2 linked regions of the Myxosarcina sp. GI1 genome follow. The protein of the gene in region 2 binds, or shares a complex with, the protein of the main gene of each other region. Links are inferred from orthologs where the notes say so. Each region holds a gene or a part of one and is shown on either strand. Other genes may lie near its edges. The genes, in order: mnmE and mnmG.

Region 1 (6,672 bases), on a different replicon or contig from region 2:
ACGAGCGAGATATTACCGACGAATTTATTCCTCCTACTAGAATTGCTCCAGGTGCAGTTAAAGAAGGAGATGGCGTAATTTTCTTTAATTTTCGCCCAGACAGGGCAAGACAGCTAACTTATGCGTTCGTTCGGTCGGATTTTAATGGTTTTGAAAGAAAATATCTTCAGCCCTTGCATTTTGTTACTTTTACCCAGTATGATTCTTCGTTATCTGTAGAAGTAGCATTTAAACCACAAAATCTGACTAATATTTTGGGGGAAGTTATTGCCGATGCTGGTTTGCAGCAGTTTCGTACCGCAGAAACCGAAAAATATCCTCACGTGACCTACTTTTTTAATGGTGGTATGGAAGAGCCGTTAGAAGGGGAAAGTCGGGAATTAATTCAAAGTCCGATGGTAGCAACCTACGATCGCGCTCCTGCTATGTCGGCAAAAGAAGTAACCGATGTAGTATGCAAAGCAGTCAACGAAGGAGTCTATTCTTTGATTGTAGTCAACTATGCTAACCCAGACATGGTAGGGCATACGGGTAATATGGAGGCTGCCGTTGAAGCGATCGAAACGGTAGACCGCTGTATGGGTAGAGTGATTGAAACTGTAAATAAAGCCGGAGGAACACTGTTAATTACAGCCGACCACGGTAATGCTGAATGTATGCGCGACAATGAAGGGAATCCCTGGACAGCGCATACTACTAATCCCGTACCTTTTATTCTCATTGAAGGAGAAGGACGCAAAATTCCAGGACATGGCGGTCAAGTCTTTTTAAGAGAGCATGGGAAACTAGCAGATGTAGCACCAACTATTTTAGAAATATTAGAGTTACCCCAGCCAGAAGAAATGACTGGTAAATCGCTGATTCAACCAGCAGAATACGAGGTCAAGCAAAATCGTACTCCAGTTCGCATTTCCATGTAATATTCAGGAAAGAACGATTTTTAATAACGGTAATTTTGTTCTTTCTCAAATATTAAATTTCGATTTGGATAAGAGTAGATAAACGGCATACAATAATTAAGTGATTAAGCGGAATTTTTTAATAAGTTAAATTTTTAGCAATGAAAGTATATCAATTGGCTCAAATTATTTGGGCAGCATCGGCTTTTATCTTAATTATCTTTATTTTGTTACATAGCCCCAAAGGTGATGGTTTGGGTGGCATTGGCGGACAAGCACAGCTATTTACCAGTACCAAAAGTGCGGAAAAAACTTTAAATCGTATTACCTGGGGTTTGAGTATTGTTTTTATGGCTCTAACGGTAATTCTAAGTGCTGGTTGGCTGAGATAGTCGGTTAGTCGATTGATGTATTGGTGGCGGTTAAAAAGATGGAAAAGCTTGGCTTTGGCGATCGCCACTGGTTTAATTCTCATTTTGGGGAATAATTTCGCGCTTTCAAAACAGTTTTTAATTTCTCTCCCCGTACCTCAAGCTCATCCTCTACCACGTTTTTTAGCCACTTGGGAAGCTAGTGAAAACACTGGAGATTATTTCGACCAAATCGAGTCTACTGAGATGGGGTATTTAATTTGGTCTAATTTTCCCGTTGAAATATATATCGAACAGCCTTCTAAGACTGAGAATACTGCCAGCAACCGCCGTTTTTGGCAGTGGGTAGCTACAGTAAGAAAAGCGATCGCCGAGTGGAATGTTTATTTACCTTTAGCAGAAATCGATAATTTCCAACAAGCCGACATTGTGGTATTACGATCGCTACCAGAAAGAACCGCAAAAATAAATCCCGAAACTGGACTATATGATATTTCTAGAGCCATTACCGCTCAAACTAACTTTCGCTTCTATCTTCAAGAACAGACGCAAATTCTCGCTCATAAAATGACCGTAAGCATTAGTCCTAATTTTTTAGGGGAGTCCCTGCTCGCTACCATACGTCATGAATTGGGTCATGCTTTGGGTATTTGGGGACATAGTCCCGAACCAACCGACGCACTATATTATTCACAAGTTGCCAATCCCGCGCATATTTCTTCTAGAGATATCACTACTCTCAAAAAAATTTATCAGCAGCCTACTAGACTGGGATGGAACATAGAGCGATCGAAAACCAAATAAACTTTTACAAATAAATATTTGTAAACATTTGACCTAAGTTCGAGATAAGAAAAAGACAGGTAGTAATCCCTCTATCAATCGCCAATAAAATCTTTTAAACAACTCTACTTCCCAATACAAAAACGGCTAAAGATACGATCTAAAACTACTTCAGTGACTTCTTCTCCCGTAACTTCTCCTAGAGCTTTAATTGCGCCGCGCAGGTCTATAGTCCAAAAGTCTAAGGGAAGTTGTTCTTCAATGGTGACTATGACCTGTTTGAGAGCAGTCTCGGCTCTAGTCAGGGCAGCCGCCTGTCTTCGATTGATAGCTAATTCCGAGTTGGTAGCAACCAGCTTTTCGGAAGCAACCAGGTTGAAAATTGCCGTTTCTAAATCTTCGATGCCGCGATTTTCTAAGGCAACGGTATTAATTGCCAGCCGAATTTCTGAAGGATATTCAACCTTACTAGCTTCAACCAGATCGGTTTTATTGATCGCTAGTATTACGGGACGATGCTTAACCTGAAGATAAATTTGCTCGTCTTCACTCGTCCAACCGTCAGCAGCATCAATAGTCAATACAATTAGATCGGCAGCAGTAGCAACTTTACGCGATCGCTCGACTCCGATTTGTTCTACCGTATCGGCAGTATCTCTAATTCCTGCCGTATCTAATACCCTTACGGGAATGCCTTTAACTACCAAAGTCGATTCTACTACATCACGAGTCGTACCTGGTAAATTGGTAACGATGGCGCGATCGCTTTGACTCCAGGCGTTGAGTAAGCTGGACTTTCCCACGTTAGGACGACCGACAATAGCAATTTTCAAACCGCTTCTCAATAGCTCTCCTCTTTCTGCTGTAGCTAGAATTCCTGTTATTTTAGTTAACACCACGCGAATTTGCTGGCTTACCTGTGCTTCGTCTAGAGGGGGCAAATCGTCTTCAAAATCAATTCTGGCTTCTACCTCGGCAAGAATATCCAAACAGGTAGAGCGCAAGTTACGTATCGGAGTAGATAGTTTACCCTGTAAACCTGCCAAAGCTGCCTGAGAGGCTGCATTAGTCTGCGCTCCTACTATATCGGCTATACTTTCAGCTTGAGTAAGATCGATTCTACCGTTGAGAAAGGCTCTTAGGGTAAATTCTCCCGATCGCGCCAGTCTAGCACCCTGAGACAAACATAGTTGCAATACCTGCTGGACGACGACAATTCCCCCATGACAGTGAAATTCAACTACATCCTCTCGCGTAAAGGACCGGGGTTGGAGCATTATCAATAATAGTGCTTCATCTATTATCTGCTTGGTCTGAGGATGGCGTATATAACCATAAAGTATACAATGACTCTGCCAATGCTGTTTTCCTGGTGCGGAGAATAAAACACGAGCGATGTCTAAGGCGGTATTTCCCGACAACCGAACTATACCTACACTTCCTTGCTGTGGTACGACGGCAGTAGCGATCGCCGCGATGGTTTCTTGCTGAATTAAAGACATTTAAGTACAGTTACTCAAAGTTTTAAGTAGAGAACTTTCCTTTTCTCCTGTTTCTTGTGTAGCATTTATTTAGGAATTTAGATCGTAAATTTAGCAACTACTGTGGATGAATCGCTCTTACTCCGAAAGCAACTTGTCTTCTCCAAGTGCTGTGGTAGAGAAAAAAACAATTAATAGTAAGGTTGGGCGCAAACGCCGTAAGCCTTGGATAATTAGACGGATTCGCCTAATTGTCTCTCGTCTGATTCGCCTGCGTGCTACTCCTCAAGTAATTGCCAGAGGTTTATCGGTAGGAGTTTTTGCGGGATTTTTCCCTTTTTTTGGTCTGCAAACCGTAATCGGTATTTTCTTAGCTGCAATCGTTCGAGGCAGTAAGATAGCAGCAGCAGCAGGAACCTGGGTTAGCAATCCTTTGACTTACGTACCTATTTATGTGTTCAACTATCAAATAGGTAAATTGATTTTGGGTACTGAAGATACTGTAGATTTACCTTTAGAAATTGAGTCTTTTAGATCTTTTCGCACTTTGGGTTTTTCTTTTGGAGCGACTTTAATTACAGGCTGTCTGGTCGTAGGTGCGATCGCGGCACTGTTAACTTACGTTATTAGTTTGCCAATTTTCAAGCGTTTGCGTCAAAAACGAAAAACACAACGAAGATTTAGAAAGCAAAATAAACAATTTTAGTTGCTCGAACCAAAAAGCAGCAAATAGAAACGAATTACGCTACTTGCTGCTACAAATAACTGGTTTAGTCGAGATAGCCCATTAGGGTAGAAGTATCATCCATTTCATTAGGAGCAACGGGACGATTGCCCATAACTGAATAGTTTTCACTGATACGTAGTGTGCTAAGTGCAATGGGACGATTACCCGATATTGCTAGAGCATTGTTAAACTGGACCGTTCCTTTAGATATGGGACGATTAGAACCTACAGAAGAGTAAGTGTCTACTATTTCGAGGTGGCTGCGTTCGATTGGACGATTTTGAGGTAATAAACTGGTTTGCTGTTTTACCGACAAAGCCAAAGCCTGTTTTTTGTTACCGTTATCTGCTGGCTGTTGTTCGGCTTCTGGTGTTGGAGTACCATTGTTTTCGGTTTTTTCTTCGCTCATCGAATTATCTCCTAAATTTAATTTAAGCTGTCTTTAATTGAATATCGGCAAATAAGTAACTAAATTATCTATTTTTATTTTCTCTTAATAACTGCCTTTATTTTGCCATTTTATAGTTTTTGCAGCAAGATCGATCGCCTCCGAGCGACAGAAACACGATTTATTTATTGGTAGCGATCTAAATCGAGAGACTCTATGCCTTCTTTTTGAAACTTTAGCAGTACTTCATTAAGCTGAATCCAAACAAGAGAACCAGTAAACAAGGTTAAGAGTAAAGCTACGCCATAAGCAGAGATTAAGCCAAAATCGAAAATCAACAAGCCACCAGCTAGAAACACCCAGACTCCCAAACAAGTTCCCCAATAGGTAACTAACAAATTTGCACCTTCTAACTTGAAATAATTAGATGATTCGGAATCTTCTTGCGACCATTGGCGAATTTTTTGTTCTACTTGAGTTTCAAAAGTCACACCGCAAATTAGAGCGATCGCAAATCCGATAATTAATATCAAAAATGGTGGTTGAGAATAATAATACATAAACGAGAATATTTGAAGTTCTCAATTACTTTATCTTGAAATGCTGTCATTACACTTAGCATTTAGCATTTTCAACTGCTCAACTCGCGCGTTCTTTTGCAGATGCAGCGGGGTATGCGCTTACGCGCTGTTCTTCGAGCTTTGCTCGTGCATTCCGCAGGTTTGCTCGCAATGTTTAATGTTCGATGAGAGGTCAACTTATAGCGGTAGGCATTATTGTGGCTACTCTTTCGATAGAGAAGTCGCGAAAAGTGCTAAAAGCCAATTCAAAAATACTTTGTGGTTTAATTTCATCTTGAATTAAACTCCACAGACGCTTAACCTCGTCAGTATGAATGCGTTCGTCCTCTGTTATTGCTAGCAATAGCTGTTCGCGTAAATATTTTCCTTCTTCTGAAAGCAAATATTGCAAACCCAATCTAGCCGTAGGCAAAAGCTCGAAATTATTATCGGAACGAGCGATCGCAATCATATTTTCCAATCTTTCCCACTGAAACTTACCGTCTCTAATTAGTACATCGAGCAAACGTCTTCTTAGCTGGGGAGATTCTCCAGTTAATAAACGCTGAGATACGTAGGGATAAGAAACTTCAATAATTTTGAAGTTGGGATTGAGGCTGAGTGCCAAACCTTCTTGAGTAATTAAAGAACGAATGATCAAAGCAAATTTGGCAGGTACTCGAAAAGGATATTCATACATCAACTCGGAAAATTCGTCGGTGATAGTTTTAAAGTTGAAGCTGCTAACGCTTTCACCTATCGCTCGTCCTAGCACCTGTTCTAAAGCAGGAATAATTGGCTCGATGTCTACATTAGGGCTTAGAAAGCCTAATCGAACAAAATCTTTAGCTAAAGCCTGATAGTCGCGGTTGATTAGCTGCACTACCGCCGAAGCAATGGTTTCTTTCATCCATTCTTCAAGCTGATCCATCATGCCGAAGTCGATATATGCCATGCGACCATCGAGTGTAGCAAATAAATTTCCTGGATGGGGATCGGCATGAAAAAACCCGTATTCTAATAGTTGACGCAGACCAGAAGTTACGCCAATCTCAATTAGATTATCAAGATCCAAACCAGCAGCTTCGATGCGCTCGATATCGGTAAGCTTGATACCGTTAATCCACTCTAGAGTTAAAACTCGACTGCTACTATACTGTCTGTAAATAAAAGGAACTTTTACTTGAGGATCGCCATCAAAATTAAGAGCAAATTTTTCCGCATTTTTAGCTTCGTTTACATAGTCAATTTCTTCAAATAGTTTGGTTCCAAACTCATCTACTATTAAAGTCAAATCATGACCAAGATTTAGAGGCAGCCATGGTGCCAGCCAACTCGCTCCCCAACGCATTAAATATAGATCGAGGCTCAATAAAGGTCTTAAATTTGGACGCTGAACCTTGATCGCTACTTCCTCACCACTGTACAAAATACCCCGATATACCTGACCCAAACTAGCAGCA
Region 2 (6,729 bases):
TCGTAAGTACGAATAAATAGACTACCCATCATGTTGCCAATAACAAAGCGTTGCCAAACATTATCTTTAGACAAATTGCGAGACGCAGCAGCTTTCCGCATTGCCTGAAACTCCCTAACCAAAACGTTGATATAGCGATACATCGATGCCAGGGTAGCAACCAACAGAGGTGGTACTTTTAAAGCTGTTAGAGCATTAAGCAGTGCTGGAACTGAAGTAGTAAGAGTCAGTAGATTTAGCATTAGTAACGAGAGTAAAGCTTTAATCGTAACGCTACCCAAAACGGTCAAACCCTCTGTGGTGATTCGCAGCACGCCCCAAGACCATACCACCTCACCACCTTCGCGAAACAAAGTTCCTAACAATACCACAGCAATAAAAGCAAACTCAACGACGATTCTTTTGAGTAGAACTGTTTTGGTCACGCGGCTCAAAAAAGCTAAACCCAGTACTCCTAGTCCATAAATTGCCCAAGTCCACCAGTGTCCATTTGGGGTAAGAGCGATCGCAAATACCATTAATAAGGCACACAATAATCGGGTACGGGGAGCCAGAGAATGCCAGAGTGTAGCTTGTTTGCTATCGACATCTAACTGAAATACTCCCAGGTGTAGCAATAGCATTTACTGAGTTCCCAATTAATTTGATGTTTATCGTTTTCTAAAAATTACCAACGCCTTAATTTACTCGTTCGTCGCCAGAGCGATCGGAAGAATGATTATCGCCAGCAGAATTTTTAACTACCAGCTTGCCAATACCCCAAGCCAAACCAAAAGTAGCTAGAGTTCCAACTAAACCAGCCATTGGTGTAGCTATGGTTTCGGGTACGCCTTTTAGCGCGTATTCATTAAATACTCTGGCAAAAGGTAATTTTTGAGCGGGTGCGTCTTCAATAGCTTTATGTCCAAACTCTAAATCTTGAGAAACGCGATCTAAACCATCTGGATCTGAGCTAGCAAAAGGAGAAACAAAAATAGCAATTAGTAGAGCAATGCCCAAGCCCGAAACGACAAAAGCCAAATTGCGAGTGTTTAATTTCTTAGTCATAAAACCTAAAATTCTATTGAATTCGATTTAATCTTTGTTAGCGGTGTGTTAACGGACGAGAACCAGATAACCTGCTTTTTTTAGAAGGACTATAGAGCAAATCGGGTCGAGTTCGCCAGATAAAACTAATGACTACTAAAGTAATCAAGGCTTCGCCAATTCCAATTAGTAAATGCCAAAATGCCATTGCCGATATGCCTACATTTATGGGAACAGTTCTCGATAAAGCCAGTTCTATGGCAACCAAAATTGAAGCGATAAATACACTTGTCCAGGCACTTACAGCAGTAGCGATCGCCATTCCGCGCCAGCTATTTCGTCCGATCGCCGAACGAATTGCTCGATAGAGGTAGTAGCCGCCAAAAGTGCCAATTAGCCCCATATTGACAATATTTGCTCCCAAAACTGTAATTCCACCGTCTTGAAAAACAACAGCTTGTACGATAAATACTACGCTAACTACTAAAGCACCCGCCCAAGGTCCGAGTAAAATTCCTGCTAGCGTTCCTCCTAATAGATGACCAGAAGTTCCTCCTGGTATGGGAAAATTAATCATTTGAGCGGCAAAAATAAAAGCGGCACAGACTCCCATGATTGGAACCGTTCGTTCTTGGTATTTTGCTTGCACTCGATTTAAAGCGACGATAATTAGCGCGATCGCGATCGCCCAAGTAATCAAACTAACTGGAAGATTTAAAAACCCGTCTGGAATATGCATTGCCAAAGAAGGTTGCAAGTTCCAAAACCACCAGTTATAAAATGTCATCATAAATATTGCAACAATCGTTTTTATTCTGCGGCTTTTAGCAATATAGATTTTTATTTACTGCCATTAATCGATTTTAAGTATTTTCACTGAAAAAAAACATCCTATGGGGGGGGAATGGCTTTCAAGGATAGGTTTTTTAAATTTGATGTTTTAGATAGGCAGGGGGAGCAGGGGAAGAATGGTCTTACGAGAGTAAACTTTTTAAATTGATAGTAGTGACGCGAGGAATGGTCTGTTTGAAAGTTACGTTTTAGTGCGAGAGATATTTTGTTTTGACTTTATAGTTTGATGACAAAATGCTTGTTGACGAGCTATGGGCAAACTGTACCAGGGTAGATGGGGATACTGGTGATGTTCCCAATGGTAATCAAAATGGTAGCAGGCGATAAACGACCAAAATACGGAATAATTACTGCTTGTAGCCTTATGGCGATCGCAAAGCGCAAGCCTTTCGGGCATATCACCTCTGGCGGTACGCGAAGCATAATCGCGCTGTTTTCGATTGGGATTTCTATGGGGTAAAAATATACCGAAGGTAAATAACTGTAGCGAACTAATCAAAATTGGAATTACCCAAAACAGAAATATATTACTTATGGCAATATGCAAACTCAAGAAGGTACAAAATATTACTGTCATTCCTATAAGTAAAATCCAAGCTTGCCTACCGCTCAAATATTCTTTCATAAAGTTGCCGTACCAAAGTAGGAAATTACTTTGTCCCAATTTATGAAAATCGGGATCTTGTTCGCTAGCAGGAAAGCGATGATGTAGCTGATGATTTTTGACTAAGATTTTATAGGGTAACAGCGCGTATAGCCAAGATGTTATCGAACCAATAAAATCGTTGACTTTACGATCCTGAGTATTAATAACTCCGTGTATTGCTTCATGAGTGGTAATAAACAGTCCCGTATGTAGAAAAGACCGCAACCAAACCGCAGCAACGATCCACAATAGGGGAGCGGAGGAGAGATCGATCGCTAGTAGTCCGATTAAACTACTAAGCCACAGAAGTATGATAATAATAGCTACATCCTCGCCAATTTCGGTATTGATTTGAATATTTGTCGATTTTGGTGTTGTTGCCCTACGCATAAATTGCTCGTAAAAGTTTTTTCTTCTTACTTTTTGTTAACGAATATTAAGCACCGAGCAACACTGTCAAAAGATACATTGGCTTTTTAGTAGTGTAATTAATGACTTTTCAGACAACCTCTAAATAATTATTAATCGGCTGGGAAATATGTAGGGTGAGCATTAAAGAAAAGAAATTATTTGTCACGTTCTAAATATATAGCAATGCTTTTTCAACGCGATCGCTCTTTTTATGAGTCAAAGCGATCGCGTTAATTATTTTTATTTATTTTTCACTAGCGATCGCGACCTAAGTTCTAAATAAACCAGCAAAGCATTAACATCGGCTGGATTTACTCCACCAATACGAGAGGCTTGACCGATAGTTAGGGGTTTTACTTTATTTAGTTTTTCCCTGGCTTCCATTGATAGGGTTTCAATGGCTAGATAATCGAGATCTTGAGCAAGTTTGCGATTAGCATGACGGCTGACTTGTTCGATTTGAGTTTCCTGGCGTTTGATGTAGCCAGAGTATTTAATATCGATTTCTGCCCCTTCTGTTTCATACAAAGTCAGTTCGGGATTATCCAAACCGTGACGCTTTAGATCTGTGTAGTGGAAACCAGGACGACGTAATAGATCGGCAAGGGTTATCGAACCTTTAATTTTTTGTTGGGTTTCGGTTGCGATCGCTACTCCGACATCATCTCGTTCTTTAATTCTGGTTTCGTAGAGTCTTTCTTTTTCGGCAGCGATTTTCGCCTGCTTTTCTGAATATAACTGCCAACGGCGATCGTCTATCAAGCCAATTTCTCTACCCAAAGGAGTCAAACGGCGATCGGCATTATCAGAACGCAACACCAGGCGATATTCCGAACGACTGGTTAACATACGATAAGGTTCGCGCAGGTCTTTGGTACAAAGGTCGTCGATTAGAGTACCGATGTAGCTTTGTTCTCTGGAGAAGATAACCTCGGCTTCTCCTTTGACAAATTTTACCGCATTGATTCCCGCTACCAGCCCCTGTGCCGCAGCTTCTTCATAACCCGTAGTGCCGTTAATTTGTCCTGCGGCAAATAAACCCGCAACTTTTTTGGTCATTAGTGTCGGATAGCATTGGGTAGCGGGTAAATAATCGTATTCCACTGCATAGGCAGGACGCAGCATAATGCAGTTTTCCATTCCTGGCAGCGTCCGCAACATCGCCAACTGCAACTTTTCTGGCAAACCAGTAGAAAAGCCTTGAATATAGAGTTCGGGAATATCTCTACCTTCGGGTTCGATAAAAATTTGATGGCTGGCTTTATCGGCAAAGCGCACGATTTTATCTTCAATACTCGGACAATAGCGCGGTCCTTTGGCATCTACCCAACCGCCATATACGGGTGATAAATTCAAATTGTCTTTAATAATGCGATGGGTTTCGGCAGTAGTGCGAGTTAGGTAACAGTTCATTTGTTCGCGCTCTACCCAAGCTTCGGGATCGAAACTAAACCAGCGTAGTTCTGGGTCTGGCGGTTGCGGTTCCATTTTGCTGTAATCGACCGATCGCTTATCTACCCTGGCTGGCGTACCTGTTTTAAGCCGATCCGTTTCAAACCCTAACTGGTTGAGAGTTTCAGTCAATCCTTCGGCAGCAAATTCACCTGCCCTGCCTGCTGGCATTGATTTATTACCGACCCAAATTTTGCCACCTAAAAAAGTCCCTGTAGTGAGAATTACGGCTTTAGCAGCAAAACAGGTACCGAAGTAGGTTTCAATACCAATAACTTCATCGTTTTTACCCAAAACCAAATCTGTAACCATCCCCTCGCGGATACTCAAATTTTCTTGATTTTCCACGATTTGTTTCATCATCACCGCATACTCTCGCTTGTCGGTCTGCGCCCGTAATGCCCAGACAGCAGGACCTCTAGAAGAATTTAACACTCGTTTTTGCAAATATGCCCGATCGCTAACTTTACCGATTTCACCGCCCAAAGCATCGACTTCATGAACTAATTGGGATTTAGCAGGACCTCCTACGGCAGGGTTGCAGGGTTGCCAGGCAATTTTATCGAGATTTAAAGTCAGCATTAGCGTCCGACAGCCCAATCTTGCTGCTGCCAAAGCTGCTTCACAGCCTGAATGTCCACCGCCAACTACAATGATGTCAAAAGCTTCTTGAAAATCTACGGGATGAGATACGGTCATTATTAAAGGTTCGATCTAGGTTTTATCGAGTAATATTACTATTTTAGTATTGGATAACGACGAGAATATAAAGCGATCGCCACCTAACTAAGCTTAATAAATTATAAAAATCTGCCCGACTTTTGACCTTTGATTGATGTAATAGATAATCAAACAAAGCTAAATTAACGATTGTTAACCCCAAATTATCTCAAGGAGAACCAATGCTGGAGTTATATCAGTTTGAGCTATCTCATCATTCCGAAAAAGTGCGCCTCATTCTCGATTACAAACAATTAGAATATCGCAAAATTGAAGTTACTCCTGGCGTTGGACAAATAGAATTGTTGCAAAAGTCTGGTAGTCGCCAAGTTCCCGTACTCAAAGATGGCGGCACTTATATTGCCGACTCTACAGAAATTGCCTTTTATTTAGACCGTAAATACCCCGAACGCCCCATAATACCTGCAGACCCCCTAGCTAAAGGACAGTGTCTGCTAATTGAAGAATGGGCAGATGAATCTATTGCCCTCAAAGGTCGTAAAGCTTTTGTTGGTGCTTTAAATAAAAATCAGAACTTCCGCGCTGGTCTATTACCTAAAGATACTCCCGATTTTCTCAAAACCGTAGTCGGTGCCATTCCTGGGGAAATTTTAGACGTATTGGGTGCTGGTGTTGGGTTTGGCGGCGATGCCGTTAAAGAAGCAACAAAAGGTCTGCAACAAGACTTAGAAGCTTTATGTTTGATTTTAGAAGAACGACCTTATTTAGTCGGCGATACTCCGACTCTGGCAGATTTAGCCGTAGCTGGTTTGAGTATCTTGTTAAAATTTCCCGCAGGTTCTTATCTCGATATTCCCGAACAGCTACAGGGAAAAGGTATTCCAGGTTTAGCCGATAACATCGTTTACGAACCGTTTTTTGCCTGGCGCGATCGCCTGTATGCTGAATATCGTCAGGGTAGCGGTGTTACTACACCTGCTGGTGGTTCGCCAACATCTATTGATATCGATTAACAACCAAGCATAATGCTGTTTAAATAAAATTTGGCGATCGCTTTAATATTTTAGGCGATCGCCATTAAAATATTTTACTTAATACCTAATAGCTGACTGGGATTAATCTGACTCATCATCTCAATTTCAGACTGAGATATTCCCGCTGCGCTCAATTCAGTAACAAATTTTTGATAACCTACAACGGGTTTGGGATCGAAACTGCGTCCTAAATCGGTACTCAAGACAAAATGTTCTGCACCGATAGATTTAATTGCTGCTGCCATATCTGCGATCGATACCTGCTGCCAGTTTTGATGTGCTTCAATTGGTGAATTTTTACCCATTAAATAATTGACATAGGTTAACTCCAAAAAAGCCCCCATATTTGCTACTTGCTGCATTTGGGTAACAGATAAACCAGGAACATCAGCGATCGCATGGGTAATTAAGATCTTTTTTATACCAAGTTCTCTGGCTTTTTCAACCACTAGTTCGACTTCCTCTGGGGAAATATGACCAGTCTCCAAAACTAAATCGTACTTGGCAACTAACTCTAAAATTTTTAGAGTTTTTGGTAAAAGCTTGCCTGAATTAGCAACTTTAATACCTCGTCCCTGTTTGTGAAACATCTGGCGGTGATAGTCAGCGTCAATAGTTGGCAGCCAG

Evidence for each region.
Region 1: the proteins of mnmG (region 2) and mnmE are in contact, whole or in part, in a solved structure (PDB 9HIP), measured with the Escherichia coli proteins. The link is inferred for Myxosarcina sp. GI1 from one-to-one orthologs.

What each region holds. Positions count from the first base shown.
Region 1 is NZ_JRFE01000015.1:124,533-131,204, forward strand. Bases 1,368-4,189 are described here. They hold mnmE (tRNA uridine-5-carboxymethylaminomethyl(34) synthesis GTPase MnmE), read right to left. Parts: upstream 3,556-4,189; coding sequence 2,179-3,555; downstream 1,368-2,178. Other genes in these bases: KV40_RS11170 (peptidase), read left to right, coding at 1,368-2,074; KV40_RS11180 (DUF2062 domain-containing protein), read left to right, coding at 3,662-4,189. Also shown: gpmI (2,3-bisphosphoglycerate-independent phosphoglycerate mutase), read left to right, coding at 1-920; preprotein translocase subunit SecG, read left to right, coding at 1,061-1,291; more of KV40_RS11170, read left to right, coding at 1,307-1,367; more of KV40_RS11180, read left to right, coding at 4,190-4,240; KV40_RS11185 (hypothetical protein), read right to left, coding at 4,305-4,670; KV40_RS11190 (hypothetical protein), read right to left, coding at 4,835-5,209; KV40_RS11195 (AarF/ABC1/UbiB kinase family protein), read right to left, coding at 5,403-6,672. UniProt on the Escherichia coli protein: Exhibits a very high intrinsic GTPase hydrolysis rate. Involved in the addition of a carboxymethylaminomethyl (cmnm) group at the wobble position (U34) of certain tRNAs, forming tRNA-cmnm(5)s(2)U34.
Region 2 is NZ_JRFE01000028.1:98,521-105,249, forward strand. The notes cover bases 2,632-5,510. They hold mnmG (tRNA uridine-5-carboxymethylaminomethyl(34) synthesis enzyme MnmG), read right to left. Parts: upstream 5,087-5,510; coding sequence 3,176-5,086; downstream 2,632-3,175. Other genes in these bases: KV40_RS22490 (fatty acid desaturase), read right to left, coding at 2,632-2,914; KV40_RS22500 (glutathione S-transferase family protein), read left to right, coding at 5,290-5,510. Outside these bases: cobalt ECF transporter T component CbiQ, read right to left, coding at 1-623; KV40_RS22480 (PDGLE domain-containing protein), read right to left, coding at 679-1,047; cobalt transporter CbiM, read right to left, coding at 1,085-1,816; more of KV40_RS22490, read right to left, coding at 2,060-2,631; more of KV40_RS22500, read left to right, coding at 5,511-6,081; KV40_RS22505 (DUF6282 family protein), read right to left, coding at 6,156-6,729. UniProt on the Escherichia coli protein: NAD-binding protein involved in the addition of a carboxymethylaminomethyl (cmnm) group at the wobble position (U34) of certain tRNAs, forming tRNA-cmnm(5)s(2)U34.